DNA from 3 places in the Roseomonas sp. TAS13 genome. Region 3 is predicted to be linked to each of the others. Evidence: predicted binding sites of a transcription regulator. Region 3 holds the regulator's gene; each other region holds the start of a gene.
The links. The regulator HrcA, encoded in region 3, represses chaperone genes, less so after heat shock. The targets are predictions, from matches to a motif close to GTTNGCACTCNCNNNNNGNGAGTGCNAAC.

Region 1 (10,239 bases), on a different contig from region 3:
GGGCTGAACGACTTCGTCTTCATGCTGGCCCTGCCGGCGCTGCTCTTCGAGGGGGCCTCGACCTCCGGCGGGCTGGGGCCGACCCTGGCCGTCTCGATCGCCTATTTCTCCGCCTGCCTGCCGGTCTATGCGCTGGCGGTGGTGCTGGCGCGGCGGCTGCGCGGGCTGCGGCTGCAGGAGGCCGGGCTGGTGGCGCTGGATGCCAGCTTCGGCAACCTGTCGATGGTGGGCATCCCGCTGATCCTCGCCGCCTTCGGGCCGGAGGGGCTGCGGAACCTGCTGGCGATCCTGGCCTTCCATTCCATCCTGATCCTGCCCATCGCCACGGTGATCGCGGAGATCGGGATGAACGCGAAGGCTTCGCCCATCGCCATCCTGCGCTCCACCCTGACCTCCCTGGTGCAGAACCCGATGCTGCTGGCGGTGGCGCTGGGCGGGCTTTGGTCGATCTTCCTGCCGCCGCCGCCAGACATGATCCGGCGGCTGCTGCACCTGCTGGGGCAGGCGGGCTCGCCGGTGGCGCTGTTCTGCCTGGGGGCGAGCCTGACCAGCTTCAACCTGCGGCGCGACTGGCCCGACGCGGTGCTGGGCGTGGCCATCAAGCTGCTGGTGCTGCCGCTGGCGGTCTGGGGCGCGGCTCTGTTCTTTCAGCTGCCGCCGCTGGGCACCGCCGTGGCGGTGGTGGCGGCGGCCATGCCGACCGGGGCCACGGCCTTCATCCTGGCGCGCCGCTACGCCACCGGCATGGACCGTTCCGGCGCCACGGTGCTGCTGGCCTCGGCCCTGTCGGTGGTCACGCTGAGCGTCCTGATCGCGCTGTTCCACCAGCACTGACGGGCGCCCTCCCCGCCCGCCTCGGCCGGGATCATGCCGCGACTGTGCGGCGGCGGGCCCGCAACCCCGGAACCCGGCCATGTGTTCGCAGGCCGTGAAGCCCGCGGCCCTCGGGTGGCGGCATGGAAAGGGGGGCGCGATGGCGCGGGAGATGGTGACGGGCGCGCTGAGCGTGGTGATCACGGGGGCCTCGGCAGGCGTGGGGCGGGCGACGGCCCTGGCCTTCGCCCGGCGCGGCTGGAACGTCGCCCTGATCGCGCGGGAGGCCGAGGGGCTGGAGGATGCCCGGCGCGAAGTGGCGGTGGCGGGGGCGCGGCGGGTGATCGCGCTGCCGCTGGACGTGGCGGATGCGGCGGCGGTGGAGGCGGCGGCGGAGCGCGTGGCCCGCAGCTTCGGCGGCATCGACGTCTGGGTGAACAACGCGATGGTCACGGTGATGTCCCCGGTCGCGGCGATGTCGCCGGAGGAGTTCCGCCGCGTCACCGAGGTCACCTATCTCGGCCAGGTGCATGGGACCATGGCGGCGCTGCGGCAGATGCGGCAGCGTGACCAGGGCGTGATCGTGGCGGTCGGGTCCGCCCTTTCCTATCGCGCCATTCCGCTGCAATCCGCCTATTGCGCCGCCAAGTTCGCGGTGCGGGGCTTCATGGACTCTCTGCGCGTCGAGCTGCTGCACGATCGCAGCCGCATCCGGCTGACGATGGTGCAGCTTCCGGCGGTCAACACGCCGCAATTCGAATGGGCGCGCAACCGCATGGGCGAGCGTGCCCAGCCCGTGCCGCCGATCCATCAGCCGGAGGCGGTCGGCGAGGCGATTTTCGCAGCAGCAGTGCAGCCGAAGCGCGAGGTCTGGCTCGGCTGGCCGACCCTGAAGGCGATCCTCGGCGCTATGGCGGTACCCGGGCTGGCGGACCGCATCCTGGCGCGGCAGGGCTATTCCGGCCAGCTGACGGGCGAGGCCCTGCCCGCCGGGCGGCAGGACAACCTGTTCCGGCCGGTGCCGGGGCCGCACCGGACGCGGGGGCGCTTCAGCAGCCGCGCGTCCAGCCGGGTGCATGCGATCGAGCCGGCCCTGTTGCGGGCGGTGATCGGGGGAGCGGTCCTCGCCCTGCCGGCGCTGGCCTGGATGGCGGGGCGGCGTTCCGGGGCCCGGTCCAGGCCCCGGCTCGGGGGCTGATCGCGGGACCATGCCTGGAAGGATCGAGGACTACGCGCTGATCGGCGACCTGGCGACGGCGGCGCTGGTGGGGCGGGACGGGTCGATCGACTGGCTCTGCTGGCCGCGCTTCGACTCCGATGCGGTCTTCGCCGCGCTGCTCGGCACGCCGGAGCATGGGCGCTGGCGGATCGCGCCGGACTGGGAAGGCGGCGAGCGGCCCCATATCCGCCGCGCCTATCGGGATGGCACGCTGGTGCTGGATACGGAGTTCCGCACCGGCAGCGGCGCCGTCCGCCTCACCGACTTCATGAACGTGCGCGACGACGGCGTGTCGAACCTGGTGCGGATCGTCACCGGGCTGCGTGGCGAGGTCGCCATGCGCGGGGAGCTGGTGCTGCGCTTCGACAACGGGCGCGTCATTCCGTGGGTCTCACGGCTGCCGGACGGAACGGGCATCCGGGCGGTGGCGGGGCCCGATCTGGTGGTGATGCGGACCGGTGTGCCGGTGCGCGGCGAGGACATGCACAGCGTGTCGCGCTTCGTGGTGAAGGCGGGGGAAAGCGTTCCCTTCGTCCTGTCCTATGGCGCATCGCACCTGCCGCCTCCGCCGCCGCTGGACCCCGGGGAGCGGCTGGCCGAGACGGAGTCCGGCTGGCGGCAATGGGCCGCCGGCTGTGCCGGGGCCGGCCCCTGGACCGATGCGGTGCGCCGCTCCGTGGTGACGCTGAAGGCCCTCACCTACCGCCCCACCGGCGGCATCGTGGCGGCGCCCACGACCTCCCTGCCGGAGAAGCTGGGCGGATCGCGGAACTGGGACTACCGCTTCTGCTGGCTGCGCGATTCGACCCTGACGCTGATGGCGCTGCTGCGCGCCGGCTATGTGGAGGATGCCGCCGCCTGGCGGGACTGGCTGGTCCGTGCGGTGGCGGGAAGCCCGGACCAGATCCAGATCATGTACGGGCTGGCGGGCGAGCGCCGGCTGACCGAGTACGAGGCGGACTGGCTGCCCGGCTACGAGGATTCGCGGCCGGTCCGGGTGGGCAACGCGGCCTACGGGCAATTGCAGCTCGATGTCTTCGGCGAGGTGGCGAACACGCTCTACCAGGCGCACCGGCATGGGCTGGCCTTCGACCGGCAGGCCTGGTCGTTGCAACATGCCCTGACCGACCATCTGGCGAAGGTCTGGAAGCAGCCGGACGAAGGCATGTGGGAGGTCCGCAGCGGGCCGGAGCAGTTCACCTTCTCCAAGGTCGCCGCCTGGGCGGCAGTGGACCGGGCGGTGCGCAGCATCGAGCATTTCGGCATGCGCGGCCCGCTGAAACGGTGGCAGGCGCTGCGGCAGAGGATCCACGAGGATGTCTGTCGGCGCGGCTTTGATCCGGAACTGGGCAGCTTCACCCGTGCCTATGGCTCGGGCGACCTGGATGCGAACCTGCTGCTGCTGCCGGCGGTGGGCTTCCTGCCCTATGACGACCCTCGCGTGCGCGGCACCATCGCGGCGGTGGAGAAACGGCTGCTGCGGGGCGGGTTCCTGCTGCGCTACGCCACCGGGGAGACGCGCGACGGGCTGCCCGGCGACGAGGGAGTGTTCCTGGCCTGCTCCTTCTGGCTCGCCAATGCCTATCACCGCACCGGGCGCAGGCATGAGGCGCTGGACCTGTTCGGACGCCTGCTGGACCTGCGCAACGATGTCGGCCTGCTGTCCGAGGAGTACGACCCGGGGGCGCGGCGCCTGATCGGCAACTTCCCGCAGGCCTTCTCGCACATCGCCCTGGTCAACACGGCCTATGAGCTGAGCGGCCATCCTGGCGGCCGCGAGGCGGAGGACGGCCCGCCACCGGCGAGGAAGGCTGGCCGCTCACCGCCGCCGCTGGCACCTGGGGCCTAGGGCCAACCCGTGGCCGGACCGGAGACCGGCCATGGGCGGGCTCCAGCGGAGAGGATGCACCCCGCCCGGGCCCGGCACCGGGCGGCTATTGCAGGGTGAACTGGCCATCGACATAGTGGAACTCGGCGGGGCGCCAGAGCGCCGCCGAGGCGACGCGCACCGAATGCAGCGGCCCCTCGATCTCGCGCTGCCAGAAGCCGATGAAGCGGTGCAGCTCCGGGAAGCCGGGAGCGTGGTCGAGTTTCTGCCAGACGAAGCTCTGCAGCACGGAAGGATGGTCGGGCAGGCGATAGAGCAGCTCGGCGGTGGTGACACGTGGTTCCGCGAAGCGGACGAGGTTCCCGATTTCCCGCAGGATCATGCGAAGCATCTCTCCTCAGGCCGCGGCTTGTCGCGTCTGTCATCATACTGCCATGGACCGTCGCCTCCAGATCAATAAAAAAGCGCCCTTTATCAAACGATTAGCACTCATTTGGTGGAATTGCTGCCGAACACCTTGACGAAGGGTGGGGCACGGCCCTAGATCGCTGGCACTCGGCGGGGGCGAGTGCTAACAGCGCCCGTCCCCGGCGGAGCTCATGAATCCGAGACCACGGTTTCCAAAGGCTTAGGAGCGTTCCTGATGAACTTCCGCCCTCTGCACGACCGCGTCCTCGTTCGCCGCGTCACGGCCGACGAGAAGAGCGCTGGCGGCATCATCATCCCCGACACCGCCAAGGAGAAGCCGCAGGAAGGCGAGATCGTCTCCGTCGGCACCGGCACGGTGAGCGACAAGGGTGAGGTCCGCCCTCTCGACGTCAAGGCCGGTGACCGCATCCTGTTCGGCAAGTGGTCGGGCACCGAGGTGAAGCTGAACGGTGAGGATCTCCTGATCATGAAGGAGTCCGACATCATGGGTGTGATCGGCTGACGCCGCACGCCTTCGTCGCTTCCCTTCCCCATTCAAACACAGAGGTAGAGCAAGATGGCTGCTAAGGACGTCAAGTTCGGCCAGAACGCCCGCGACCGCATGCTGCGCGGCGTCGACATTCTCGCTGATGCCGTGAAGGTCACGCTGGGCCCCAAGGGCCGCAACGTGGTGATCGACAAGTCCTTCGGCGCGCCGCGCATCACCAAGGATGGTGTGACGGTCGCCAAGGAAATCGAGCTGGCCGACAAGTTCGAGAACATGGGCGCGCAGATGGTGCGCGAGGTCGCTTCCAAGCAGAACGACCTGGCCGGTGACGGCACCACCACCGCCACCGTGCTGGCGCAGGCGATCGTCCGCGAGGGCGCGAAGTCCGTGGCCGCCGGCCTGAACCCGATGGACCTGAAGCGCGGCATCGACAAGGCCGTGGCGATCGTCGTCGAGGACCTGAAGGCCAACTCGCGCAAGATCACCACCTCCGCCGAGGTCGCCCAGGTCGGCACGCTGTCCGCCAACGGCGAGTCCGAGATCGGCGAGATGATCGCCCAGGCGATGGAGAAGGTCGGCAACGAGGGCGTGATCACGGTCGAGGAAGCCAAGGGCATCCAGACCGAGCTCGACGTCGTCGAGGGCATGCAGTTCGACCGCGGCTATGTCTCCCCGTACTTCATCACGAATGCGGAGAAGATGATCGCGGAGCTGGATAACCCCTATATCCTGATCCACGAGAAGAAGCTTTCCCAGCTGCAGCCGATGCTGCCGCTGCTGGAGGCCGTGGTGCAGTCCGGCCGTCCGCTGATTATCGTGGCCGAGGACGTCGAGGGCGAGGCGCTGGCCACCCTGGTCGTCAACAAGCTGCGCGGTGGCCTGAAGATCGCCGCCGTGAAGGCCCCGGGCTTCGGCGACCGCCGCAAGGCGATGCTCGAGGACATCGCGATCCTGACCGGTGGCCAGGTCGTGTCCGAGGATCTCGGCATCAAGCTCGAGAACGTGACGCTCGACATGCTCGGTAAGGCCAAGACGGTCCGCATCGAGAAGGAGAACACCACGATCGTCGACGGTGCCGGCTCCAAGGAGGACATCCAGGGCCGCGTGGAGCAGATCAAGGCGCAGATCGAGGAGACCACCTCGGACTACGATCGCGAGAAGCTGCAGGAGCGCCTGGCGAAGCTGGCTGGCGGCGTGGCCGTGATCCGCGTCGGCGGTTCCACCGAGGTCGAGGTGAAGGAGCGCAAGGACCGCGTCGACGACGCGCTGCATGCGACCCGCGCCGCGGTCGAGGAAGGCATCGTGCCGGGCGGCGGTGTTGCCCTGGCCCGTGCGACCACCAAGCTGGCGCATGTGCAGGTGGACAACGACGACCAGCGCGTCGGCGTCGAGATCGTGCGCCGCGCGATCCAGGTGCCGCTGCGCCAGATCGCCGAGAACGCCGGCCAGGACGGCGCGGTGATCGCGGGCGACGTGCTGCGCAAGACCGATAGCTACGACTACGGCTATGACGCTCAGACTGGCGAGTACAAGCAGCTGATCGCCGCCGGCATCGTGGACCCGACCAAGGTCGTGCGCACCGCGCTGCAGGACGCCGCTTCCGTGGCCGCGCTGCTGATCACCACCGAGGCGATGATTGCCGAGAAGCCCGAGAAGAAGGCCCCTGTGGGCGGTCCTCCGGGCGGCGGCATGGGTGACATGGACTTCTGATCCTTCCGGGATCGGGGTTCGGAAGGGGGCGGTCCGCAAGGGCCGCCCCTTTTCCTTTTTGCGGAAAGGGCGGCGGCGGTGGAAAGGCTGACGGGACGGGTGATCTGGTACCAGCCGGCCAAGAGCTATGGCTTCATCCAGGCCGATGACGGCGGGCCGGATGTGATGGTGCATGTCACGGCACTGCGGGCGGCTGGGCTGGAAGGGCTGGAGAAGGGGCAGCGCCTGTCCTTCGCGGTGGAGGATCGCGGTGGCCGCCGGGGCGCGGTCGCGATCCGGGTGGCCGAGGGCGGAGCGGAGCGGTAGGCCATCCGGGCCTGCGGCGTTCTTGACCGGCTGCCGGGGCTCTGGTTTCCTCGCACCCGGCTTGATCGGAGCCTCCGTGTCCGCGGAAAGGGCTGCGCCCACGCTCGCAGAAAGCGGTGCCGTCCCTTTTCCACCCTTTCCTGCCTGGCTGGCGGACACAGGCACGAGGAAGGGGCTTTCCTTGTCCGATCCATCGGCCTCCGCGCCTGCGTCCGGCGATCCGCGTCCAGCGATGCCGTTCCGCCTGAACCTCGAACAGCAGCGAAAACGCGCCAAGGAGTTGCTGCGGCAGTTGCGGGCCGGGGATGCCGAGGCCTGGCAGCGCTTCCGCCAGCGTCATCCGCGGGTCCCTGCCGAAGGCCCCGCCACGCTGGGCCGGCTGAGCGAGGCGCAGCTTGTCATCGCCCGGGAGTTCGGCCTGCCGAGCTGGCCCCGGCTGAAGGCGCATATCCAGGCCATGGAGCGTAGCTGGGCGAGCATCCGGCGCGGCGGGGATGCGCCGGACCGCGACATGGCGACCCTGCATCTCCGCTGCGGCAGCGATATCGGTCCGGGGCTGAAGGAGGCCGGGTTCGCCGGCGATTTCCTGGAGTATTCCGATCCCTTCTGCCAGGGGCCGGTCCTGACCGGCCCGGACTGGCTGGAGCGACGCGCGGATTTCCTGGCGCAGTCCTATGGCACGGGCAGCGGCATGAGCCGGGAGGAGATCGCGACGAAGCTGCACCGGGCAGAGGAGGATCTGGCGGCCGCGTCGGTGCGCTACCGGCGCGTCGTGCTCTGGTTCGAGCACGATATCTACGACCAGCTGATCCTGGCGCGCTGCCTCGCACTTTTCGCCGGGGCAGCGCCGACGCGGCTGGAACTGGTTTCCCCGGCCCGCTATCCGGGCGCGACGCGCTTCATCGGGCTGGGCCAGTTGCCGCCGGAGGCGCTGCGCCTGCTATGGGAGGAACGCATTCCCGTCCCCGCCGAGGCCCTGCGATCGGGGCAGGCGGTCTGGGAAGCGCTGCGTCAACCGGACCCGAGGAGGCTGGCCGACCTGGGCAGGGCGGGAACACCGGGCATGCCGCAACTCGGCCGGGCGGTGCTGCGGCACTGCCAGGAACTGCCCTGGATCAGAGACGGGCTGGGACTGACAGAGAGGCTGATCCTGCAATTGCTGGCGGAGGGGCCACACCGGGTCAACCGGGTCTTCGAGCGGCTGATGCTGGAACGGGAACCGCTGCCCTGGATGACGGACCTGATGATCCACGACACGGTGGAGCGCATGCGCCGTGTCGGCCAGCCGGTTTTCCTCGGCACCTACGAGGATGGCGAGAACCGCTGGCCCAGGGAGGAGCTGACCATCACGCTCCTTGGACGCGCCGTGCTGGCCGGGGCCGTGGACTGGTTGTCGCTGGCCCCGCCGGCCCGGTGGGTCGGCGGCGTCCGGATCGATGGCCCCGGTGCCGCCTGGCGATGGGATGACGGCACGGCCTCGGTCCGGCCTCCACGGGGCGCGTGAGGGTGCGGGGCTCGCCCGCCTGCCGGATTCAGGTGGAGGGGGCCTCCTCCCAGACCTTGAGCGCGGCGGCCCGGTTCAGGATGCTGCGGGTGCGTTCCGCCTGATCCACATTGGCGGGCTTCACCACGACAATGGCTTCGGCATGCTCGGTGGCAGCGGTGCCTTCCGTGCCGCTGGCCTGGGAGGCCAGCTCGCTGAGCCCGCCCGCCCCGGCCCCGGCCGCGAGGGCCGCCCCGACCGCCGGGATGGCGGCCCCGCCGGTGGCCACAACCACGCCCGCCGCCGCCATGCCGGCAGCGGCGGCGGCCATGCTGTTGCGCATGGTGCGGAGGTTGCGGTGCTCATCTTCGCGCAGCGGCTCATCGCCGCTGTCCTCGGGCATGGTCTCGGCCCGGGGGGCGGGCGCCGCCGTTGCGGCCGGGGCCGGAGCCGGGGTGGGATCGGCGTGGCGGACGGAGATCTGGGCGCGGGGAATGGCCTCGCCCTCCAGATAGGAGAGGACTGCCTCGACCGCCTCCTTGTCGCGGAAGCTGGCCAGGATCGTGGGTTGGGCCGGCGTGGCGGATGTTTCGCTCATGGTTCTGCTCTCCCGCACTTGGACGGAAGGCAAACGCCCTGTGGCGGGCAACCGTTGCGGAAGGCCGGCATTCCGGTCTTCCGCCGCTCCCGCCCAGCCGGTCCGGCCCGATGGGGAGCCCCGGTGGAGCGACCCCGGGGTCAGATGACCTGGTAGCGGGCCTTGGCGGCGCGCTCGATGGCGCCGGCCACGAGGCGGTCGATGTCCAGGCCGATGCGGAAGTCCTGCAGGAAACGCAGCTCGTCCTGGGTGGCATCGCCATCGGCGGCGACGATCTCGCAGGCGAGGAGATAGGCGGTCTCGCGCAGGCGCTGCGGCAGGGCGTCGCGGATCAGCGCGACCACCTCGTCCAGCCCGTCCGTGTCGCCCAGCAGGTTCAGCACGATCTCGGTCACCGTCTCGATGCCGCTGACGTGGAAGTCGCTGAAGACCGGCAGTTCCTTGACCAGGCGCGACATGGTGGCGAGCTCCGCGTCGGTCATGTGGCCGTCGCAGGCGCTCATCACCACCATGGCGCCGACCAGGGCCTCCTGGGCCGAAAGACGGACGGGGGTTGCCTGGGGTGAACTCATGTCGAGGGGCATGTCCGTTGAGGCTCCTATAGCCGGATCGTCTCGCAGCCCGGGGCACATCCCGTCAATGGCAGCCGCATCAAGGGGCCGCGAGCCATGCGGAAAGCACGGCTCGGCGCCCCGGACGGGGTTCAGCCCGCCAGGAATTCGCGGGTCCGGCGCGTGGCTTCGGCGAGGCCGACGCGGTGGGTTACGACGCCGTCCGGCAGGCCCGCGAGGAGGCGCGAGGGCGCCCGCGAGTCGAGCAGCACGAAGACGCCGCGGTCGTCGGCACGGCGGACGAGGCGGCCGAAGGCCTGGCGCAGCCGGTGGCGGGCGACGGCGTCGTCCCATTCCTTCGGCCGGCCGCCGGACAGGTGCAGGCGGCGCTCGCGGTGCAGGATGGTCGGGCGCGGCCAGGGCACGCGGTCGAAGACCAACAGGCGCAGCGAGCGGCCGGGCACGTCCACGCCGTCGCGCAGCGCATCCGTGCCGAGCAGGCAGGAATCCTCCTCGGCGCGGAAGACGTCGACCAGGGTGGAGTTGTCCATCGCGTCCACGTGCTGGGCGTAGAGCGGGATGCCCGCCTTCTCCAGCCCCGGGGCGATGCGGTCATAGGTGTTGCGCAAGCGCCGGATCGCGGTGAAGAGGCCCAGCGCGCCGCCGCCCGAGGCGCGGAACAGCGCCTCCATCGCGGCGGCCTGCTGGCCGGTGTCGCGGCCGATATCGGTTACCACCAGCGACAGGGTCTGAGCGCCGTAGTCGAAGGTGGAGGGTACGGCGGCCCGCACCGCCGGCAGGGGCAGGTGCGAGGC
Region 2 (10,239 bases), on a different contig from region 3:
TCGATCCGCTCAGCCGCCGCTGGCGCGCGACGCGGGATGTCGGGGTGAACTACATGCTGATGGCGGGGAAGGATTGAGACGAAAAAACAACCCAAGGTTGTTTTCCTTCAGGAACGTTGCTAGCCTGGGGTCTGTCGTGTCTCGAGAGCCAAGCCCCTGCCCATCGCCCTGAAACGGTACGCAGCCCTTCTGCGTGGTGCGCTGCTGTGTGGGGTTCTGATGGGCTGCGCCAGGGTGCCGCGCGAGGCGGAGGGGCCGCCACCCACCTTGCCGAGCAACTTTCGCCAGACGATCGCTGTCTCCATGGCTGCGGCGTTCCTGCACGACGGCACCGGCCCGGCCGAGATCCAGCCTGAGCCCGTGCGGAGGGTTACCCTCTTCGAGGGCGAACAGACCTTGCTCTTCGCCCGCTATCCGGTACGGCGGGTAGACTTCCTGGGACGGAACATGCCGGGGATGCGCTGCTTCACCATCTCGACCCCCTGGAAGTCGGGGGACGGCAAGATCGAGATCACGGTTCGATCGGAAAAGCGTGATCCCCAGGAATGCCTGGTGAACACGGCCCTGGTACCCTTCACCGAATTGAACGAGATGCGGCGCCGTGCGGAGGACTGCAAGGCGCGGGGGCAGAAGACCTGCATCCTGTCCACTACCTTCTCCGGCGGCGAGGCTGAGTTGCTCCGGCGGATCGAGCGGCTGCAGGACCCGCCGCTGCCACGCGGCAACCCCTTCCGCTGACGCTCCGGGCCAGCGCGGCCCGGAGCGGCGCGCCTCAGCGCCCGAAGCCGTTAAGGAAGCGTTCCAGCAAGCCGCCGATCACCTCCACCGCATAGCCGCCCTCCTGCACGATGGCGGTGGGCAGGCGCAGCCCGCCGATGGCCTCGCCGGCCCGGCCGAAGCCATCCGCCGTCACCGAAAGGGCGTTCAGCGGCTCGTCCTTCGAGGCGTCGAAACCCAGGCTGACCACCAGCGCCTCCGCGCCGAAGTCCCGGATGGCGCCCAGGCCGGTGCCGATCGCCTCCAGCCATTCCGGATCGCCGCTGCCCAGGGCCAGGGGCAGGTTCAGGTTGAACCCGGCGCCCATCCCTCCGCCGCGCTCGTCGGCATGGCCGACATACCAGGGGTAGTAGCGGTCCGGATCGCCATGGACCGACACGAAGAGCACGTCGTCGCGCTCCCAGAAGATGCCCTGGGTGCCGTTGCCGTGGTGGCTGTCGATGTCGAGCACGGCGACCTTGCCCGCGCCCCTGGCCCGCAGCCGCTCCGCCGCCAGGGCGGCGTTGTTCAGGTAGCAGTGGCCGCCGGCCCGGGCGGCATAGGCATGGTGCCCGGGCGGCCGCGCCAGTGCGTAGGCGGAACCGCCGCCCGCCGCCACCTCGGCCGCGGCCAGCGCCCCGGCCGCCGCCAGCACCGAGGCTTCCCAGGTGCCGGGGCCGATCGGGCAAGCGGCGTCGGCGGTATACCAGCCGGTCTTGCCGATGATCGTGGTGGAGCGCCGCGCGCCCTGTGCCAGCATCTCGGGCGAGGGGTGCATGTTGGGCACCACCTCCTCGCCATGGCCCGGCATGGCCTCCCATTCCGTCAGGGCGCCCCGCAGGAAGTCCAGGTAGTCCGGGGCATGCACCGTGCCGAGGGCCGTGGCGTCCGCATCGCCCGGGGCGGCGATCTCCAGCCCCATCCGCCGGCAGGCCGCCAGCAGCGCCTCCGCCCGGGCCGGGACCTCGAAATGCGGCCGCAGGTGCCCCCGTTGCAGGAAGAAGCGCGGCGCATGCGCCAGTTGCCGGTCGTCCCAGAAGACCTTCATGCCGGTTCCCATCCGTATCCGCCCGGCAGCTTCCCGCCCCCGGGCGCTCCCGGCAAGGCCATCCCGCCCCGTTCCGGGGGCACCGCCCTCAGCGGCCGGGCGGCCCGTCCAGCACCCCGCGCACCCGCGCCGCCAGCTCGGCGAAGGTGAAGGGCTTGCCGATCACCTCCACGCCCGCGTCCAGCCGGCCGTGATGCGTCAGGGCGTCGCGGGCATAGCCGCTGGTGAAGAGCACCTTCATCCCCGGCCGCAGCAGCCGCGCCCGCGCCGCCAGCTCCGCCCCGTTCATACCGTTGGGCAGCACCACGTCGGAGAAGAGCAGATCCGGCACCAGCGAGGGCGAATCCTCCAGCAGTCGCAGCGTGCCGGGGCCGTCCTCCGCCTCGATCACCTGGTATCCGAGCTCCGACAGCACTTCCACCGAGTAGCTGCGGACATCGGCATCGTCCTCGACCACCAGGATGCTTTCCTGCCGGGCGCGGGCGGCGGGTGTGGGCTCCCCCTCCGGCGGCGCCTCCTCACCGGCGGAAACCAGGCGCGGCAGGTAGATCCGCACCGTGGTGCCCAGGCCGGGTTCCGAGTAGATCCGAATATGGCCGCCGGACTGGCGGACGAAGCCATAGGTCATGGACAGGCCCAGCCCTGTTCCCTGCCCCACCGGCTTGGTGGTGAAGAAGGGCTCGAAGACCCGGCCGACGACCTCCTGATCCATGCCCGTGCCGGTGTCGGTCACGCTGATCACCACGTATTGGCCGGGTCCCAGTTCCTCGCCGCGCAGGGCGATGGCTTCCGAGAGGCTCAGATTCCCCGTCTCGATCGCCAGCCTGCCGCCGCCGGGCATGGCATCGCGCGCATTCACCGCGAGGTTCAGCAGCGCGTTCTCCAGCTGCCCCGGATCGGCCTCCACCCGCCACAGGTCCGGCGCCAGGGCGGTGCGGATGGCGATGGTCTCGCCCAGGGTGCAGGCCAACAGGTCCGACATCCCCTCCACCAGCCCGTTCACCTGCAGGGCGCGCGGCGCCAGGGGCTGGCGGCGGGAGAAGGCCAGGAGACGCTGCGTCAGCACCGCGGCGCGCCGGGCGCCGCTCGCCGCATTCTCGGCCGAGCGCCGCAGCCGCCCCGCCTCGGGCGGCAGGCTGCGCTGCAGGATGTCCAGGTTGCCCAGCACCACCTGCAACAGGTTGTTGAAGTCGTGCGCCACGCCGCCGGTGAGCTGGCCGATCGCCTCCATCTTCTGCGACTGGCGGAGCTGCGCCTCGGTGCGGCGGAGGATCTCCTCCTGCCGCCGCTCCACCGTCACGTCGCGGCCCACCGCGTGCAGGAACTCGCCCTCCGGCACGACGTTCCAGGAGATCCGGCGGTAGGAGCCGTCCCGGTGACGGATGCGGTTCTCGAAATGCTCCACCCCCTGGCCATCCGCGAGGCGCGCCAGCTGGACACGGGTCAGCGCCGTATCCTGCGGATGCACGAAGCCCAGGATGCCGGTTCCGGAGGGCGGCTCCGCGGGCCAGCCCAGGACGCGCTCCCAGGCCGGGTTCACCGCCTCCGCCGTCAGGTCATCCTGGCGGATCACCACCATGATATCCTGGGAATGATGCCAGATGCGGTCCAGGTCCCGGCTGCTCCGCTCGACCCGGGCCTCCAGCTTCTCGCGCGAGCGGAGCAGCGCCTCATCCTCGCGCTTGCGCGCGGTGGTGTCGCTCACCACGCCGACGAAGCGGACGCAGCGCCCTTCCTCGAAGAAGCTCTGCCCGGTCAGCGACAGCCAGCGCTCGCGGCGGTCCGCCAGCCCGACAATCCGGAACTCCGTGGTCAGCCGCCCGCTGCCGGCGGGCGAGAGGGCGTCCTCCATCTCCTGCCGGACCCGGGCGCGCATCCGGGGATGCAGGGCGGACAGGAAGCTGTCCTCGTAGGTCAGGGGCCGCTCGTCATCGAGGGACAGGCCGAACAGCGCCCGGCAGGCTGCGTTCCAGTGCAGCACCCCGCGGGCGACATCCAGGTCCCATGTGCCGAGGCCGCTCGCCTCCACCGCGAGGCGTGCGCCCGCCTCGCTGACACGCAGCGCCCGCTCGACCCGCACGACGTCGCGGGCCAGGGTCACGTCGTGCAGCGTGGCCAGGAAATAGCGGACCTGGCCCTGCGCGTCCCGCAGCGGGCCGATGCGGACCTCGTTGCGGAAGGGGGTGCCGTCCCGCCGGTAGTTCAGCAGTTCGACGGTGATGTCCCGCGCCTCGCCCATCGCGTCCCGCAGGGCGTCCACCGTGGCGCGGTCCGTGCCGGGCCCCTGGAGGAAGCGGCAGTTCCGGCCCAGCACCTCCCGGCCGTCATAGCCCGTCATCTGGAGGAAGGCGGCATTGGCGAACACGATGGGATTGTCCGGGCGCGCCGGGTCGGTCAGCACCATCGGCGCCAGGCTGTAGCTGGCGACGGCCAGGAAGGGCAGGCCCGGGTCGGGAAAGTCGCCGACCAGGGCGGAACCGGTGTCCCGCCCCCAGCAGTCCAGCGCTTCCATCAGCCGGGCCGCCCGGGCATGGCACCGCGGCGGGGAGCCCTGATCCGGCCCCCGCCCCGGCACGTACCATCAGCCATCCGAGCGGGGCACCCAGGGAATGCGGGCGATCTCGATACCCTCGTCGCGCAGCGCCTCGGCCTCCGCATCCGTGGCCTCGCCATAGATGCCGCGGCGCTCGCTCTCGCCCGCCTGCATCCGCCGCGCCTCCTCGCTGAAGTCGCGGCCCACATAGTCGCAGTTGCGCTCGACCTCGCCGCGAATGCGCTGCAGCAGTGCCATGACCTGGGCGGGCATCGGCCCCGCCGCCACGGGCTGGCTCGCGGGGCCCGGCATGGCGGGAACGGGCGGCGACGGCGTGGGCGCATCGGAAAGGGCCGGACCGGCCACGGGGCCTGCCTCCGGCCGCGACTTCGCGATCGACGGCGCCATCAGCGCACGCTGGACCTCCGTCCCGCCGCAGACCGGACATTCCACGAGGCCATTCCTGGCCAGTTTCTCGAAACCCGCGCTGTCCTGGAACCAGCCATCGAACTCATGGCCACCTTCGCAGCGCAACTGGTAGTGGATCATCCCTGTTCCGTTCTCGGCCCCATCGGCTTCGCGCCGCCCCATTCCGGATTCCGGCAGGGGCGCCGGCATTCCGGTGCTGCGAGCCATGCGCCTGTTCAAACCCTATTCTGGCACTCGAATATTCCGAGTGCCAGTGGGCCGTGCCGAGCCTGCCGGAACCCAGGCGGGCGAGGCCGGCCCGCCACGCCGGGCGGTGGGATCAGGCCGTCAGCAGGCTGTCCAGCTTGCCCGCGCGCTCCAGCGCAAAGAGGTCGTCGCAGCCGCCGATCGCCTGCCCATCGATGAAGATCTGCGGCACCGTGGTGCGGCCGCCGGACCGGCGGACCGCGTCCTCGCGCGCCGGAGAGCCGTGCGGCGCATCGAATTCCTCGAAGGCGGCGCCCTTGCGCATCAGCAGCGTCTTCGCGCGCGCGCAATAGGGGCAGAAGGGGGTGGTGAAGATCTCGACCTTGGCCATGTTCCCTCAATTCGTTCCGCCGGGCCCCCGGGTCAAGTCTCACCCCTGCCTATCCGTGTTTCCCGGGGCAGCACGCGGGCCGCCGCCAGCACATCGACCTCCCGCGCCCCGGCCTCCAGCAGAGCGCGGGCGCAGGCGGCGGCGGTGGCGCCGCTGGTGAGCACGTCGTCCACCAGCAGCACGCGCTGCCCGGCGATGGCGCGCCGCCCCCGGGGCGTCACCAGGAAGGCGCCTTCCACCTCCATCGCCCGCCCGGCGGCGCCCAGGCCGCCCAGGGAGGTCGTGCCGCGCATCCGGCGCAGCCCGTCCGGCAGCCAGGGCCGCCCCGCCTGCCGTCCCAGATGGCGCGCCAGCAGCGCCGACTGGTTGTACCGGCGCCGCAGGAGGCGCCGCCAGTGCAGCGGCACCGGCACCAGGATGCCGGCCTCCGCCAGCAGCTCCTTGCCCGCCAGGGCCATGGCGCGGGCCATCGGGCGCGCCAGGTCGGGGCGGTCGCCGTGCTTGAAGGGCAGGATCAGGCGCTTCGACACGTCCCCATAGACGAAGGCCGCGCGCGCCCGGGCGAAAGGAAAGGGCCGTTCCGCGCAGGCGGCGCAGAACAGGCGGCCCGTGGTCGGCACGCCCTGCTCCACATGCAGGAACGGCACGCCGCAGCCGTCGCAGAGCGGGTCGCCGATCCGTTGCAGGTCCCGGAAGCAGGCGGGGCAGAAGGCGCCGTGGCGCATCACCGGCTCCCGGCAGGTAAGGCAGCTGGGCGGCAGCAGCGCATCCAGCAGCCCCTCCCCCATCCGCCCCGCGAGACGGCCCCAGCCCCGCCAGCGGCCGGGCGCCGCTTCCGCCCCGCTCAATGGCCACCCCGCCCGGTCCCAGCGTGCCATCCGCCCTGCATTCCTATCGCCCCCGCTCCGGCCATCGCCTCTCCGGCCCCTGGCTCTTTTCCAGCGCCCACCCTGCTCGTCCTGTCCTTCCGGCCCCACCCCCTGGCGCCGTGGCCGGCTTCGCGCCATCTGCCGCTGCATGTCCGCGCCGCATCAGGTCTTCGACCGCCGCCTCCACCGCCTCCGCCGCGACCGCTCCGCCGCGAGCCTGCGCCAGGTGGCCCCCATCCTGGAGGAAGCCGCCGACCGGCTGCTGGACCGGTTGGACGACTTCACACTGCGCTTCGACCATGCCCTGGACCTTGGCGGGCGGGGCGTGGTGGCGCCGCGGCTGCGCGCCCGCGGCATCGGGCAGGTGGTGTCCATGGACCTGTCGGCGGCCCTGGCGCGACAGGCCGGCAGCCTCCCGGTCGCCGGGGACGAGGAATGGCTGCCCTTCGCCGAGGGCAGCTTCGACCTGGTGGTGGCCAGCCTGTCGCTGCACTGGGTGAACGACCTCCCCGGCGCCCTGGTGCAGATCCGCCGCGCGCTCCGCCCGGACGGGCTGTTCCTGGCCAGCGTGCCGGCGCTGGGCACCCTGCAGAACCTGCGCGAGGCCCTGGCCGCCGACATCGCGGCGACCTATGCGGCACCGGTCACGGCGGAGGACGTGGTGATCACCGCCGGCTGCAACCTCGCCTTCTCCCTGGCCATGCCGGTGATGGCGGGCAGCGGCGAGGCGGTGATGCTGCCCACCCCCTGGTACTTCAACCACCGCATGGCGCTGGAGATCGCCGGGATCGGCGCGGTGCCCCTGCCCTGCGCGGCCGCGGACGGCTTCGTGCCCGATCCGGACCGCGCCGCCGCCTTGCTAGAGGCCAACCCGCAGGTCCGCGCCCTGGTGCTGATCACGCCCAACAACCCCACCGGCGCGATCATCCCGCCGGAGACCCTGGCGCGCTTCGCCGCCCTCTGCCGCGCGCGCGGCGTCTGGCTGGTGCTGGACGAGACCTATCGCGACTTCCTGCCGGGGAAGGAAGCGCCGCACGGGCTCTTCGCCGACCCATCCTGGCGGGACGGCATCGTGCAGCTCTACTCCTTCTCCAAGTCCTATTGCGTGCCGGGCCACCGGCTGGGCGCCATCCTGGCGGGGCCCGGCTTCCGGGCGGAACTCGCCAAATCCGTGGACACTCTGCAGATCTGCCCGCCCCGCGCGGCGCAGAAGGCCATCGCCTGGGCGGTGCCCGCGTTGCGCGACTGGCGCGAGGGCAACCGCGAGCTGATGGGCCGCCGCGCCGACGCCTTCGCCCGGCTGATGGCCCCGATCGGCCATCGCTGGCGCGTGGACGCGCTGGGTGGCTACTTCGCCTATCTGCGCCTGCCCGACGGTGCGCCGGATGCGCTGGAGGCCGCGGAGACCCTGGCCTCCCGCCATGGGCTCCTCACCCTTCCCGGCCCCTTCTTCGGCCCGGGCCAGGAACGCCACCTGCGGCTCGCCTTCGCCAATGCGCCCGAGGAGGCGCTGGCCGACCTGCCGGCGCGGCTTTCCGGCCTGGGCTGAGGCAGCATGGCCCCCGGGCGGGGCGGTTCCGGGCTCTCCCGCCGCTCCCCGCCCCGACGCCATCCCCATGGCCGGGGACCGCGCCCCTATCGCGGCAAAGCGAAGGCCATCACCTCGTCGCCGTTGCGCGAGCGCAGGCCGCCATGCCCACCCGCTGCGATCACCACATACTGCCGCCCGTCCTGGCCGGTATAGGTGAGCGGCGTGGCATTGCCGCCGGCGGGCAGATGGGTCTCCCAGAGGGTGCGCCCGGTGCGGCCATCCAGGGCGCGGAAGGCCTGGTCCGTGGTCGCGCCGATGAAGACCAGCCCGCTGCGCGTCGCCACGCTGCCGCCCATGCTGAAGATTCCGAAGGGCAGGCCGACGGGCGCGCGCAGCCCGGCCGGGCCCATGTCCCGCGTCGTGCCGATCGGACGCTGCCAGACCACCTTGCGGGTCAGCAGGTCGATCGCCTGCATCTGCCCCCAGGGCGGCCGGACGCAGGGGATGCCGGCCGGGTTCAGCCAGGGCTCCACCACGATGGACCAGGGCGTGCCGTGCTGCGGGTTGTTGGCGAAGGGCGGCTGCGGATAGGGCTGCCCCCAGCCCGCCCAGGGCTTCACCAAGCCCTGCCGCACCGCCTCCTCATAGGGCAGCATCCGCAGCTTGAAGGGCATGAAGGTGGTGTTGATGTAGAGCAGCTTGCGCCCGGGATCGATGGTCGCGCCGTACCAGTCGGCCACGCCGTCGAAGGCAGGCCAGCCGATCGTCGGCCGCTGGCCCGGCGGGGTGAAGAGGCCGTCGTCGCGCATCCGGTGGAACTCGATGCGGCAGAGCAGCTGGTCGATCGGCGTGGCGCCCCAGATATCCGCCTCCCGCAGCTTCGGCGGGTTCAGCTGCGGCATGCCCACCGAGAAGGGCTGCGTCGGCGCGTAGCGCTCGCCCGGGATGGTGCCGCCCGGCACGGGCTGTTCCCGCACCTCCGCGAGCGGCTTGCCGTCCCGCCGGTCCAGCAGGAAGAGGTGCCCCTGCTTGGTGGTCTGCACCAAGGCAGGGATGGTCGCCCCGTCCGGTCCCGGCAGGTCCACCAGCGAGGGCCCGATCGGCAGGTCGAAATCCCACAGGTCGTGATGGACCGTCTGGAAGTGCCAGCGCTCCTCGCCCGTGCTCATGTCGAGCGCGACGAGGGAACTCGAATAGCGTTCGTCGAAGGGCCGCCGCTCCGCCCCGTAATAGTCGGGCGTGGCATTGCCCAGCGGTACATAGACGAGGTTCAGCGCCGGATCGGCGGTATAGACGCCCCAGCCGTTCGGTGTGCCGCGGGTATAGACCTCCCCCGGCGCCAGCGGCTTCGTCGCCGGCTCGCGCCCCATGTCCCAGGCCCAGGAAAGCTGCCCCGTCACCGCATCGAAGGCGCGGATCACGCCCGAGGGTTCGCCGACGCTCTGGTTGTCGTAGACCCAGCCGCTCAGCATGATCCGCCCGTTCATCACCAGCGGCGGGGACGAGATGAAATGGAAGCCCGGCGGCACCGGACCCATATCCTGCCGCAGGTCCACGAAGCCGCCCTCCCCGAAGCCCTGGCAGGGCTGGCCGGTCTCGGCATCGAGCGCGAAGAGGCGCGGCAGGTCGGAGGCGGTGGAGACGATCCGGTGCGGGCAGGCCGTGCCCGGCGGCGCATCGAAATAGGAGACGCCACGGCAGGCCTGGTACACGTTGTGGCTCATGTCGCCACCCGGCGTGAAGCGCCAGCGCAGTGCGCCGGTGGTCGCATCCAACGCGATCACCTCGCGATGCGGCGTGCAGAGATAGAGGCTGTTCCCGACCTTGATCGGTGTCGCCTCGAAGGAGAACTCGTGCCCGTTGCTGTTCTCCCCCTGCCGCGGCATGTCGCCGGTGGAGAAGGACCAGGCCTGCTTCAGCCCCGCGACATTCTCCGGCGTGATCTGCGTCAGCGGCGAGAAGCGGTCGCCGGCCGGGGTGCGGCCATAGAAGCGCCAGTCGTCACTGGCGGCCGCCGCTTCCGTTCCGGCGCCGGCCTGCTGCCAGCCTGTCGGATCACCGAAGGTCAGGTGGCGCTCCGCCGTGATGCGGTAGCCCGCCGCGAAGACCAGCCCGATCAGCATGGCGCAGGCGGCCATGCCACCCCAGGCATGGCGGCGGGCGGCGCGGGGCTCCATCCCGGCGGCCCGGTGCAGGCGCCCCGCGACCCAGGGACTGCAGATCCATAGCCCCAGCACGGCGGGCGCGACGAGGCGTGGGATCAGCGCCCAGCCGTCGAACCCAACCTCCCACAAGGCCCAAAGGGTGGTCCCCACGAGCAGCAGCACATAGAGCCAGAGACCGGCGACGCGGGCGGTGGCGATCAGCATGCCGCTCAACAGCATCGCCAGCCCGGCCACGAGGTAATAGGGGGAGCCACCCAGCACGATCAGCCATCCGCCCAGGCCGCCGATCCCCAAGCCCAGCAGGCCGAGGACAATGCCGGTGACGGTCAGC
Region 3 (10,239 bases):
TGGCGGAGGACGGCACGCTCACCTGGCGCGAGGTACCGGCGGAAAGCGCCGATCCGAAGATCATCAGCAAGGCCAGCGCGCCCTTCCAGCCGACCGGCGGGCTGCGCGTGCTGGAAGGCGATCTCGGCCGCGCGGTGATCAAGACCTCCGCCGTGGCCGAGGAGCGCCATGTCATCGAGGCCCCCGCCCGCGTCTTCCACGACCAGTCCGAGTTGCAGGCGGCCTTCAAGAAGGGGGAGCTGAACGGCGATGTCGTGGCCGTGGTGCGCTTCCAGGGGCCCAAGGCCAACGGGATGCCGGAGCTGCACAAGCTGATGCCGCCGCTGGGCGTGCTGCAGGACCGGGGGCATCGCGTCGCCCTGGTCACCGACGGGCGGCTTTCCGGCGCTTCCGGCAAGGTGCCCGCCGCGATCCATGTCACGCCCGAGGCCGCCGAGGGCGGCGACATCGCCAGGATCCGCGACGGCGACATCGTCCGCGTCGATGCCGTGGCCGGGCGCCTGGAGGTGAAGGTGCCGCCCGCGGAATGGGCCGCCCGCCGCCCTGCCGAGGCCGATCTGGCGCATTACCACAGCGGCGTCGGGCGCGAGCTCTTCACCGCCTTCCGCGCCAGCGTCGGCTCCGCCGAGAACGGCGCCAGCGTCTTCTGACCGTCACCGCCAGGAAAGAGACCCGAGAGACCGTGATGGCCAAGATCGTTCCCGTTCCGCAGTTCGACTATGTCGTCTTCGGCGCCACCGGCGACCTGACGATGCGCAAGCTGCTGCCCTCGCTCTATCACCGCTTCCGCGACCGGCAGTTCGACGACCGCTGCCGCATCGTCGCCGCCGCGCGCACCGAGATTTCCGACGACGGCTACCGCGCCCGCGCCGAGGAAGGCCTGCGGCAGTTCGTGAAGGCGGATTTCGACGCCGCCACGGTGCAGGACTTCCTGCGGCTGGTCGTCTACAACCGTGTGGACGGCGCCGGGGAGGAGGGCTGGCCCGAGCTGATGGAGCGGCTGAACGAACGCCCCGATGTCGTGCGTCCCTACTACCTCGCCACCTCGCCCGACCTCTATGGCCCGATCTGCCGCAACATCGAAGCCCATGGCGGCCTGACGCCGAAGTCGCGCGTGGTGCTGGAGAAGCCGATCGGGCGCGATCTCGCCTCGGCCCGGGCGATCAACGACGCGGTCGGCGCCGTGGTGCCGGAGGCGCAGCTTTTCCGCATCGACCATTATCTCGGCAAGGAGACGGTGCAGAACCTGATGGCGCTGCGCTTCGCCAACACCATCTTCGAGCGCCTGTGGAACGCGGACATGATCGACCATGTCCAGATCACCGTGGCCGAGACGGTGGGCGTGGAAGGGCGCGGCGGCTACTACGACAGGTCCGGCGCCATGCGGGACATGCTGCAGAACCATATCCTGCAGCTTCTCTGCCTGCTCGCCATGGAAAGCCCGGTCTCGCTCGACGCCGATGCGGTGCGCGACGAGAAGCTGAAGGTGCTGCGCGCCCTGCGCCCGCTCGTGCCCGCGGAATTCGCCGGCACCATCGTGCGCGGCCAGTACACGGCCGGCGCGGTGAACGGACAGCCGGTCGCGGGCTACCTCGCCGATCTGGGCGACGGCGCCAGCACCACCGAGACCTTCATCGCCATGAAGGCCTATGTGAACACTTGGCGCTGGGCCAATGTCCCCTTCTATCTCCGCACCGGCAAACGCCTGCCGCAGAAGGTCTCGGAGATCGTCATCCAGTTCCGCTCGCCGCCCTTCACCATCTTTCCCGGCGAGGCCGGCAACCTGGAGCCCAACCGCCTGCTGATCCGCCTGCAGCCGGAGGAAGGCATGCGGCTGGAGATGATGACCAAGGAGCCCGGCCCCGGCGGCCTGCATCTGCGCCCCACCGGCCTCGACATCTCCTTCGAGAAGGCCTTCAACAGCCGCTACCCGGATGCCTATGAGCGGTTGCTGATGGATGTGGTGCGCGGCAACGCCACGCTCTTCATGCGCCGCGACGAGGTCGAGGCCGCCTGGAACTGGGTCGAGCCCCTGCTGGAAAGCTGGGAGGACAAGCCCGAGACCCCGCGCCCCTACGCCGCCGGAAGCTGGGGACCCACCGCCGCCATCGCCCTGATCGAGCGCGACGGCCGCACCTGGTACGAGTGAGACGGGCGGGGCCGGGGGGGGCTGCCTTACCCCGGCTCCTGCCGCCGGTCGAAGAACAGGCGGACCGCATCCGCCGTCCGCTGGTAGTGTTCCCGCAGGGCCTGCACCGCTTCCTCCGGCCGCCGTGCGAGCGTGGCGTCGAGGATGTCCCGGTGCTCGCGCACGACATCGCGCTTCACGCCCGGGATGCTGACCGACATGCGGCGGTAGCGTTCCGCCCGCGCCAGCAGCGCCCCGCACAGGCCGGTCAGGATCGGTGAGCCGCAGGCCGAGAGAAGGCTGGTGTGGAAGACCGTGTGCTTCTGCTCCCAGTCGTCCCGCATTGCCGAGGGGATGTCGTCGCGCTCGCGCGGCAGGCGCGCCATCAGGTGATGGGCCGCCAGCACGCGGCTTTCCCATTCCGCGTCCCCGTGCAGGATCGACAGCCGCAGGGCCTCGCCCTCCAGCAGCTGCCGGTTGTGCACGATGTCCATCATCTCGGCGGCGGAAACCGGCGCCACCCAGAAGCCCCGGTGGTTGTCGGCCAGGGTGAAGCCTTCCGCCGTCAGCCGGACCAGCGCCTCCCGCACCGGGGACACGCTGGTGCCGCAGAGCGCCTGGAGGTCGGCGAAGCGCAGACGCTGGCCCGGCGGCAGCGATCCCCGGCGGATCGCGTCCAGGATGGTGGCATAGGCATCGCCCGCCAGCGTGCGCGTTTCGGCCCGTTCCTTCACCTGCTGCACTTCGGTCGCGCTCCGTATTTTCGAAAATCGACGTCGAATTCGAATGATATTGACATTTCGTAAGTTCAGCGGGAAGCCTGCACCAAGGTTCCAGACTCGTGAAAAGAGCGGCCGACGGTCCTGGCCAGGGGCCGCTTGTTCAGGGAGACAGCGTCTTGAAGCTCGTTCGTTTCGGTTCACCCGGCGCCGAGAAGCCCGGCCTCGTCGATGCCGATGGCCGCATCCGTGACCTTTCCGCCGTGGTGCCCGACATTGGCGGCCCGGTGCTGTCCCGCGATGGCCTCGCCCGCCTGCGCGACCTCAGCCCCGCCGACCTGCCCCTGGCCCCCGAAGGCGTCCGTCTTGGCGCCTGCGTCGCCGGCACGGGCAATTTCATCGCCGTCGGGCTGAACTATGCCGACCATGCGGCCGAGAGCGGCATGGCGGTGCCCAGCGAGCCGGTTCTCTTCAACAAGGCTCCCTCCTGCATCGTCGGGCCGGACGACACCGTGCTGCTGCCGCCCGGCTCCACGAAGTCCGACTGGGAGGTGGAGCTCGCCGTGGTGATCGGCGAGCGCGCCTCCTATGTCTCCGAGGCCGAGGCGCTGGACCATGTCGCCGGCTACTGCGTCTGCAACGACGTGTCCGAGCGGGAATACCAGCTTGAGCGCGGCGGGCAGTGGACCAAGGGCAAGGGCTGCCCGACCTTCGGCCCGCTCGGCCCCTGGCTGGTGACGAAGGACGAGATCGGCGATGTCCAGGACCTGCGCATGACCCTCGCCGTGAATGGCGAGACGGTGCAGGACGGCTCCACCCGCACCATGGTCTTCCAGGTGCCCTTCCTCGTCTCCTACATCTCGCGCTTCATGGCGCTGATGCCGGGCGACGTCATCACCACCGGCACCCCGCCGGGCGTCGGCATGGGCATGAAGCCCCCCCGCTACCTGCGCGGCGGCGACAGGATGCGCGTGGAGATCCAGGGCCTGGGCGCGCAGCAGCAGCGCGTCTCGGCCGGCTGAGCCACCCGGCTCCGGCCAACCAGCAGACCCGGCCACCGACCCGGAGAAGGGCGGGGCCGGAGGGCAGGAGCGGCGCCCGCGGACCGGGCGCCCCCGCCCCGTAACCAGGAAGCGTGAGGCTACGTCCATGAGAATCAAGGATACGATCGACAGGATCCCCGGCGGGCTGATGCTGATGCCGCTCCTGCTCGGCGCGCTGTGCAAGACCTTCGCCCCCGGGGCGCCGCTCTACTTCAAGGGCTTCACCCAGGGCATCATGACGGGCGTGATCCCGATCCTGGCCGTGTGGTTCTTCTGCATGGGCGCCTCGATCAAGCTTTCCGCCACCGGCACGGTGCTGCGGAAATCCGGCACCCTGGTCCTCACCAAGCTTGTCGCCGCCTGGATCATCACCCTCGTCGCCTCGATGTTCATTCCGGCCGAGGGCATCCAGACAGGCTTCTTCGCGGGCCTCTCCATCCTGGCCATCGTCTGCGCCATGGATATGACGAATGGCGGCCTCTATGCCTCGCTGATGCAGAGCTATGGCACGAAGGAGGAAGCGGGCGCCTTCGTCCTCACCTCCATCGAATCCGGCCCGCTGATGAGCATGATCATCCTCGGCGCCTCCGGGGCCGCGCATTTCGAGCCGCAGATCTTCGTCGGCGCCGTGCTGCCCTTCCTGGTCGGCTTCGCCCTCGGCAACCTCGATCCCAAGCTGCGCGCCTTCTTCGCGCCCGGCGGCCAGCTGATGATCCCCTTCTTCGCCTTCTCGCTCGGCAACACGATCGACCTGAACACGCTGCTCTCGCCGCTGGCCGGCCTTGGCGTGGTGCTCGCCCTGGCGGTCATCGTGCTGACCGGCATTCCGCTGATCCTGGCCGACCGGATCATCGGTGGCGGCACCGGCACGGCCGGCATCGCCGCTTCCTCCACCGCCGGTGCCGCCGCGGCCAATCCGCTGGCCATCGCCGCCGTCGCCCCGCAGTTCATGCCGGTGGCCCAGACCGCCACGGTGCTGGTGGCGATCTGCATCATCGTTACCTCCCTCCTGGTGCCGATCCTCACCGGCCTCTGGTACCGGCAGTTCGGCCAGGGCATGGCGGAGAAGGGACGGGCGGACGACCCGATGCCCGCCCTGCACATGCATCCGGCGGACTGAGCGCGGCCGCCCCTTCACGACGGCATGGCCCGCGGGGCGCATCCCGCGTGCCATGCCGTGACATGCGGGAGCCGGCTCCACGCCCCGACGGAATGGGCCAGGCTCCACAGGTATTCGAGCGGGAGAAGACACATGACTCTCAGTCTGGACGGCAAGACCGCCGTGATCACCGGCGCGGCGCAGGGCATCGGCCGCGCCACGGCGGAGCTTTTCGCCCGTGCCGGCGCGAAGGTCGTCGCCACCGATGTCAACGCGGCGAAGCTGGAGGAGCTGGAAGGCCCGGGCATCGAGCGCCGCGTGCTGAATGTGCTCGACGATGCCGCCGTGCGGGACGCCATGGCCGCGATCGGCCGCGTGGACGTGCTGTTCAACTGCGCGGGCGTCGTCCATGGCGGCACGATCCTGGAGATGCCGGACGCGGATCTGGACTTCGCCCTGGACCTGAACGTGAAGGCCCTGGTCCGCACCAGCCGCGCCGTCCTGCCCGGCATGCTGGAACGTGGCGACGGCTGCATCATCAACATGTCCTCGGTGGCCTCCAGCGTGAAGGGCGTGCCCAACCGCTTCGCCTACCAGACCAGCAAGGCCGCCGTGGTCGGCCTCACCAAGTCCATCGCCGCCGACTATGTGACGCGCGGCATCCGCTGCAACGCCATCTGCCCCGGCACGGTGGAAAGCCCCTCGCTGCAGCAGCGCCTGGCCGCCGGCGGCGACTACGAGGGCGCTCGCGCCGCCTTCATCGCCCGTCAGCCGATCGGCCGCATCGGCCAGCCGGAGGAAATCGCCGATCTCGCCCTCTATCTGGCCACCGCCACCTATACCACCGGGCAGATCCACGTCATCGACGGTGGCTGGACGATGTAGCTTCGGCGGCGCGTCGCTTCGGGCGCTGCGCCGTCCCGGGGGACAAGGCTCCGCCTTTTCCCCCGCGCCCCCTGATCCGCCAGGACGCTGCGCGCCCTGGCCCCCGTTCGTTGGCGCCTGCTGCGGCCGGATCGCGCCGGAGAGCCACGCTCTTTGGCGGCTGCGGGCGCCAGCAGCGTGGACAGGGTGTTGTTCTTTTTCGGGAACGCGCCGATCCAGCTGCTCTGCCGGATCGGGCTGCAGGCTGGGCTTGCCATCGGTGCCAGCGAAAGGCGGAGCTTCCCTCGGGGATGGGACACAGCTGCCCAGGGCAGGGGACCGGGCAGATCCCTTTCAGCCCAGCAGGCGGCCGATCACCCCGGCGGTGTAGTCCACCACCGGGATGATCCGGCGGTAGTTGATCCGCGTCGGCCCGACCACGCCGACCGCGCCGACGATGCGTTCCTGGGAGTTGCGGAAGGGGGCCACGATCATCGAGACGCCGGAAGCATCGAACAGCCCGCTTTCCGCACCGATGAAGATCTGCACGCCCTCGCCGCGCTGTACCAGCTCCAGCAGGCGCAGCATGGTTTCCTGCGCCTCCAGCTGGTCGAACAGCGCCTGGATTTCCCCGATCTTCTGCGTCTGGTCCAGGTTCTCCAGCAGCCGCGACTGCCCGCGCAGGATCAGCGACCCGCCGCCGCCGCCGGACCAGATGCCGAGGCCGGATTCCACCACCTGCGCCGTCAGCTCGTCGAGTGCGCTGCGGTTCGCCGTGATCTCGCGGTTCACCTCCTCGCGCGTCTCGTCCAGCGTGCGGCCGTTCAGCCGGTGGTTCAGGTAGTTGGTGGCCTGGGTGAGCGAGCCGGTCGGCAATCCGGCCGGCACCTCGATCACCCGGTTCTCCACCTGCCCGTTCTCGCTCACCAGGATCACCAGCGCCCGGCCGGGACCCAGGGCCACGAACTCGATATGCCGCACCGGGCTGTTGGTCTTGGGCGCCACGACCAGGCCCGCCGCCCCGGCCAGGCCGGACAGCATCCGCCCCGCCTCGCCCAGCGTGTCGTGCAGCGAGCGTCCGGAGGCCGCGCAGCGGGCGGTGATGGCCTCCCGCTCCTGCTCGGTCAGCTGGCCGAATTCCAGCAGCCCGTCCACGAAGAGGCGGAGGCCCCGCTCGGTGGGCAGCCGCCCGGCGCTGGTATGCGGGGCGAAGAGCAGGCCGGCTTCCTCCAGATCCGCCATCACGTTGCGGATGGTGGCGGGGGAGAGGGCATGCGGCAGGCGGCGCGACAGGGTGCGCGAGCCCACCGGCTCCCCGGTTTCCACGTAGAGCTCCACGATCTGGCGCAGGACCGCCGCGCCGCGCCCGTCCAACGCCTTTTCCAGGTTGCTCGAGATCATGCCTCCCGGGTTCCGGTGCGCCCGGCCCTCAGGGGACATGTCCCAGCAGGCAGCAAGAAATGTTCCAGCACGGTAGGAAGGTAGGTAGGCTCCCCCACCGGGTCAATCGCCGCCCATGGCGGGGCGGGCGGAGATGGGGCCGGCGCGCGATGTTTGCCACGGCCCATGGCGGGTCTGGCGGGAACCGGCGGCTCGCCGTCTCTCAAGGCGGGAGGCTGGCGGGTTGCCGCCTGGCCTCGCTGGAAGTTGAACCGGTATCGAAACGTAGACTGCTCCTCCTGCTGCGCCGGCAAGTCATTGTTCCTGCTGCAAGGCAAGGTTTGCCCCGCACAGTCCCGCCCATGCCGCGCCCGGGCCCCCGCCGGGGGCCGCACACCGGGAATTGGGTTGGCAGACGCGCGGGCTTCCCCATGATCAGCCAGGAGAAACGCAGGGGCCCCGCAAGCCCGCTGCGCTGGCCATGCGCCACCGGTGCCGCTCCCTGGACGGGGCGACGCCGCGGGCGGGAAAACTCCGGCCCAGCGTCCTCCGTGGCGCCGGGCCTTCGATGGCCCGCAGGGACAATCCTGTCCTGAAGGCCAGCCTTCGTCCGGGAGTCCCTCGCCGATGTGGACGTGGTTCGTCGAAACGCTCCGGACCTATCCGGAGATCGCCGTCTTCCTTTCCCTGGCGATCGGCTATTATGTCGGTGCTTTCAGCATCCGGGGGATCGGCCTCGGCGCCGTCACCGCGACGCTGCTCGCCGCGATCCTGATCGGCCAGCTCGGCATCACGATCTCGGCCAACGTGAAATCCATCTTCTTCCTGATGTTCCTCTTCGCCATCGGCTATGGCGTCGGGCCGCAATTCGTCCGCGGCATCGCCCGGGACGGCGTGCCGCAGGCGGTCTTCTCGGCGGTGGTCTGCCTTCTCTGCCTTGGCGCCTCCTGGCTGGCCGCCCGCATCGCCGGCTACGACCTGGGCTTCTCGGCGGGGCTCTTCGCCGGCTCCCAGACCATCTCCGCCTCGCTCGGCCTCGCCACGGACGCGGTGAACCGGCTGGGCCTGCCGCCGGAACAGGCCAAGCCGCTGCTGGATGCCATGCCGGTCGCCTATGCCGTCACCTACATCTACGGCACCATCGGCTCCGCCCTGATCCTGGCGCTGCTGGGGCCGAAGCTGCTGGGCTTCGACCTGGAGGCCGCCTGCAAGGCCTATGAGGCGCGCATGGGCGGCAAGCCGGAACCGGGCGGGGAGGGCAGCGCCTGGCACCATTACGTGCTGCGCGCCTATCGGCTGGAGGTGGGCATGCGGGTGGTCGGGCAGACCGCCGCGGCGGCCGAGGCCAGCTATCCGCAGGCCCGCCTCTTCGTGGAGCGCCTGCGCCGGGACGGGAAGGTCGTCGAGGCCAGGGCGGACACGGTGCTGCAGGCGGGCGATGTCGTGGCCGTCTCGGGGCCGCGTGGCGTGATGGTCGATCTCCTGGGCCACGCGGCCACGGAGGTTGATGATCCGGAGCTGCTGAGCGTCCCGATGGAGGGCGTCGATGTCGTCGTCACGCAGAAGGCCGTCGACAACAGGACCCTGGCGGAGCTGAGCCACCAGCCCGCGGCGCATGGCGTCTTCCTGCGCCGCATCCGCCGCGGCGCCACCGGCACGGAGATCCCCGTCCTGCCCGCCACGCGGATCCATCGCGGCGACGTCCTGACGCTGGTTGGCCGCACGCAGGAGATCGCGGCCTCGGCCCGCGCCCTCGGCCATGCCGACCAGCGCGGCAACACCGCCGACGTCGCCTTCATCGGCGCCGCCATTGCCCTCGGCACCCTGGTCGGGGCCCTGGTCTGGCGTGTCGGCGCCGTGCCGCTCACCCTCTCCACCGCCGGCGGCGCGCTGATCTCCGGGCTGTTCTTCGGCTGGCTCCGCTCGATCCATCCCACCTTCGGGCGCATCCCGCCCGCCACGGTCTGGTTCATGAACTCGGTCGGGCTGAACGTGTTCATCGCCGTGGTCGGGATCACCGCCGGGCCCGGCTTCGTCGCCGGCGTGCGGGAACTGGGGATCAGCCTCTTCCTCTGGGGCATCTTCGCCACCTCGGTGCCGCTGATCCTCGCGCTCTATATCGGCAAGTACGTCTTCCGCTTCGACGATGCGCTCGTCCTCGGCTGCTGCGCCGGGGCGCGCACGACCACCGCCGCCCTCGGCATGATCACGGACCGCGCGAAGAGCCAGGTCCCGGCCCTCGGCTACACCGTGACCTATGCCATCGGGAACACGCTGCTGACCATCTGGGGCATGGTCATCATCATGCTGCTCGCCTGACGCCCCCGCAGAAGCCCGATCCCTCCCTCTCTCCCACCGGGGAAGTGCCATGACCGAGATCGACTATGCCAGGCTCGCGCAGCTCAGCCCCTTCGAGCTGAAGGACACGCTGATCAGCCTCGCCTCCAGCCAGGCCAGCCGCACCATGCTCAATGCCGGGCGCGGCAACCCGAATTTCCTTGCCACCCTGCCGCGCCGGGCCTTCTTCGCCCTGGGCCGCTTCGCGGTGGAGGAATCGGAGATGTCCTTCTCCTACATGCCGGAGGGCGTGGGCGGCCTGCCGCACCTGGATGGCATCACCGGCCGTTTCGAGAGCTTCGTCGCCCGCCACCGCGACGATCCCGGCGCCGCCTTCCTGCGCCGCGCCGTCTCCTATGTGCGCGACCAGATCGGGCTGCCCGAGGCGGAGTTCGTCCACGAGATCACCGAGGCCATCCTCGGCTGCGAATACCCCGTGCCGCCGCGCATGCTGAAACTGACCGAGAAGGTGGTGCGCGAATACATCGTGAAGGAGATGGTGGGCGGCCTGCTGTCCTCCGCCGATGTCGATCTCTTCGCGGTGGAGGGCGGCACCGCCGCCATGACCTACATCTTCAACTCGCTGCGGGAGAACCGGCTGATCGCGCCCGGCGACAAGGTCGCCATCGGCATGCCGGTCTTCACCCCCTATATCGAGATCCCGGAACT

Region 1: a site for HrcA is predicted at 4,408-4,436, ahead of groES (co-chaperone GroES). Genes of this name have one in related genera too.
Region 2: a site for HrcA is predicted at 4,993-5,021, ahead of ROTAS13_RS09975 (DUF1178 family protein). Genes of this name have one in related genera too.

The regions. Positions count from the first base shown of each region.
Region 1 covers NZ_BDLP01000111.1:205-10,443, reverse strand. The annotation lists gene ROTAS13_RS10870 (AEC family transporter) at 1-834, shown strand, start outside; gene ROTAS13_RS10865 (SDR family oxidoreductase) at 974-2,011, shown strand; gene ROTAS13_RS10860 (glycoside hydrolase family 15 protein) at 2,022-3,881, shown strand; gene ROTAS13_RS10855 (usg protein) at 3,967-4,242, opposite strand; gene groES (co-chaperone GroES) at 4,504-4,791, shown strand; gene groL (chaperonin GroEL) at 4,846-6,486, shown strand; gene ROTAS13_RS10840 (cold-shock protein) at 6,565-6,792, shown strand; gene ROTAS13_RS10835 (DUF1835 domain-containing protein) at 7,025-8,296, shown strand; gene ROTAS13_RS27120 (hypothetical protein) at 8,325-8,873, opposite strand; gene ROTAS13_RS10825 (tellurite resistance TerB family protein) at 9,014-9,457, opposite strand; partial or broken gene ROTAS13_RS10820 (helicase C-terminal domain-containing protein) at 9,577-10,239, opposite strand, start outside.
Region 2 covers NZ_BDLP01000096.1:2,386-12,624, reverse strand. The annotation lists partial or broken gene ubiG (bifunctional 2-polyprenyl-6-hydroxyphenol methylase/3-demethylubiquinol 3-O-methyltransferase UbiG) at 1-77, shown strand, start outside; gene ROTAS13_RS09990 (hypothetical protein) at 304-738, shown strand; gene ROTAS13_RS09985 (histone deacetylase family protein) at 773-1,804, opposite strand; gene ROTAS13_RS09980 (PAS domain-containing sensor histidine kinase) at 1,893-4,316, opposite strand; gene ROTAS13_RS09975 (DUF1178 family protein) at 4,386-4,973, opposite strand; gene grxC (glutaredoxin 3) at 5,086-5,343, opposite strand; gene ROTAS13_RS09965 (ComF family protein) at 5,376-6,221, opposite strand; gene ROTAS13_RS09960 (aminotransferase) at 6,361-7,761, shown strand; gene ROTAS13_RS09955 (membrane-bound PQQ-dependent dehydrogenase, glucose/quinate/shikimate family) at 7,848-10,239, opposite strand, start outside.
Region 3 covers NZ_BDLP01000031.1:13,776-24,014, reverse strand. The annotation lists gene edd (phosphogluconate dehydratase) at 1-650, shown strand, start outside; gene zwf (glucose-6-phosphate dehydrogenase) at 686-2,149, shown strand; gene ROTAS13_RS26040 (GntR family transcriptional regulator) at 2,176-2,871, opposite strand; gene ROTAS13_RS04755 (fumarylacetoacetate hydrolase family protein) at 3,027-3,869, shown strand; gene kdgT (2-keto-3-deoxygluconate transporter) at 3,997-5,010, shown strand; gene ROTAS13_RS04745 (SDR family oxidoreductase) at 5,143-5,874, shown strand; gene hrcA (heat-inducible transcriptional repressor HrcA) at 6,208-7,254, opposite strand; gene aspT (aspartate-alanine antiporter) at 7,861-9,552, shown strand; gene ROTAS13_RS04730 (bifunctional aspartate transaminase/aspartate 4-decarboxylase) at 9,602-10,239, shown strand, end outside.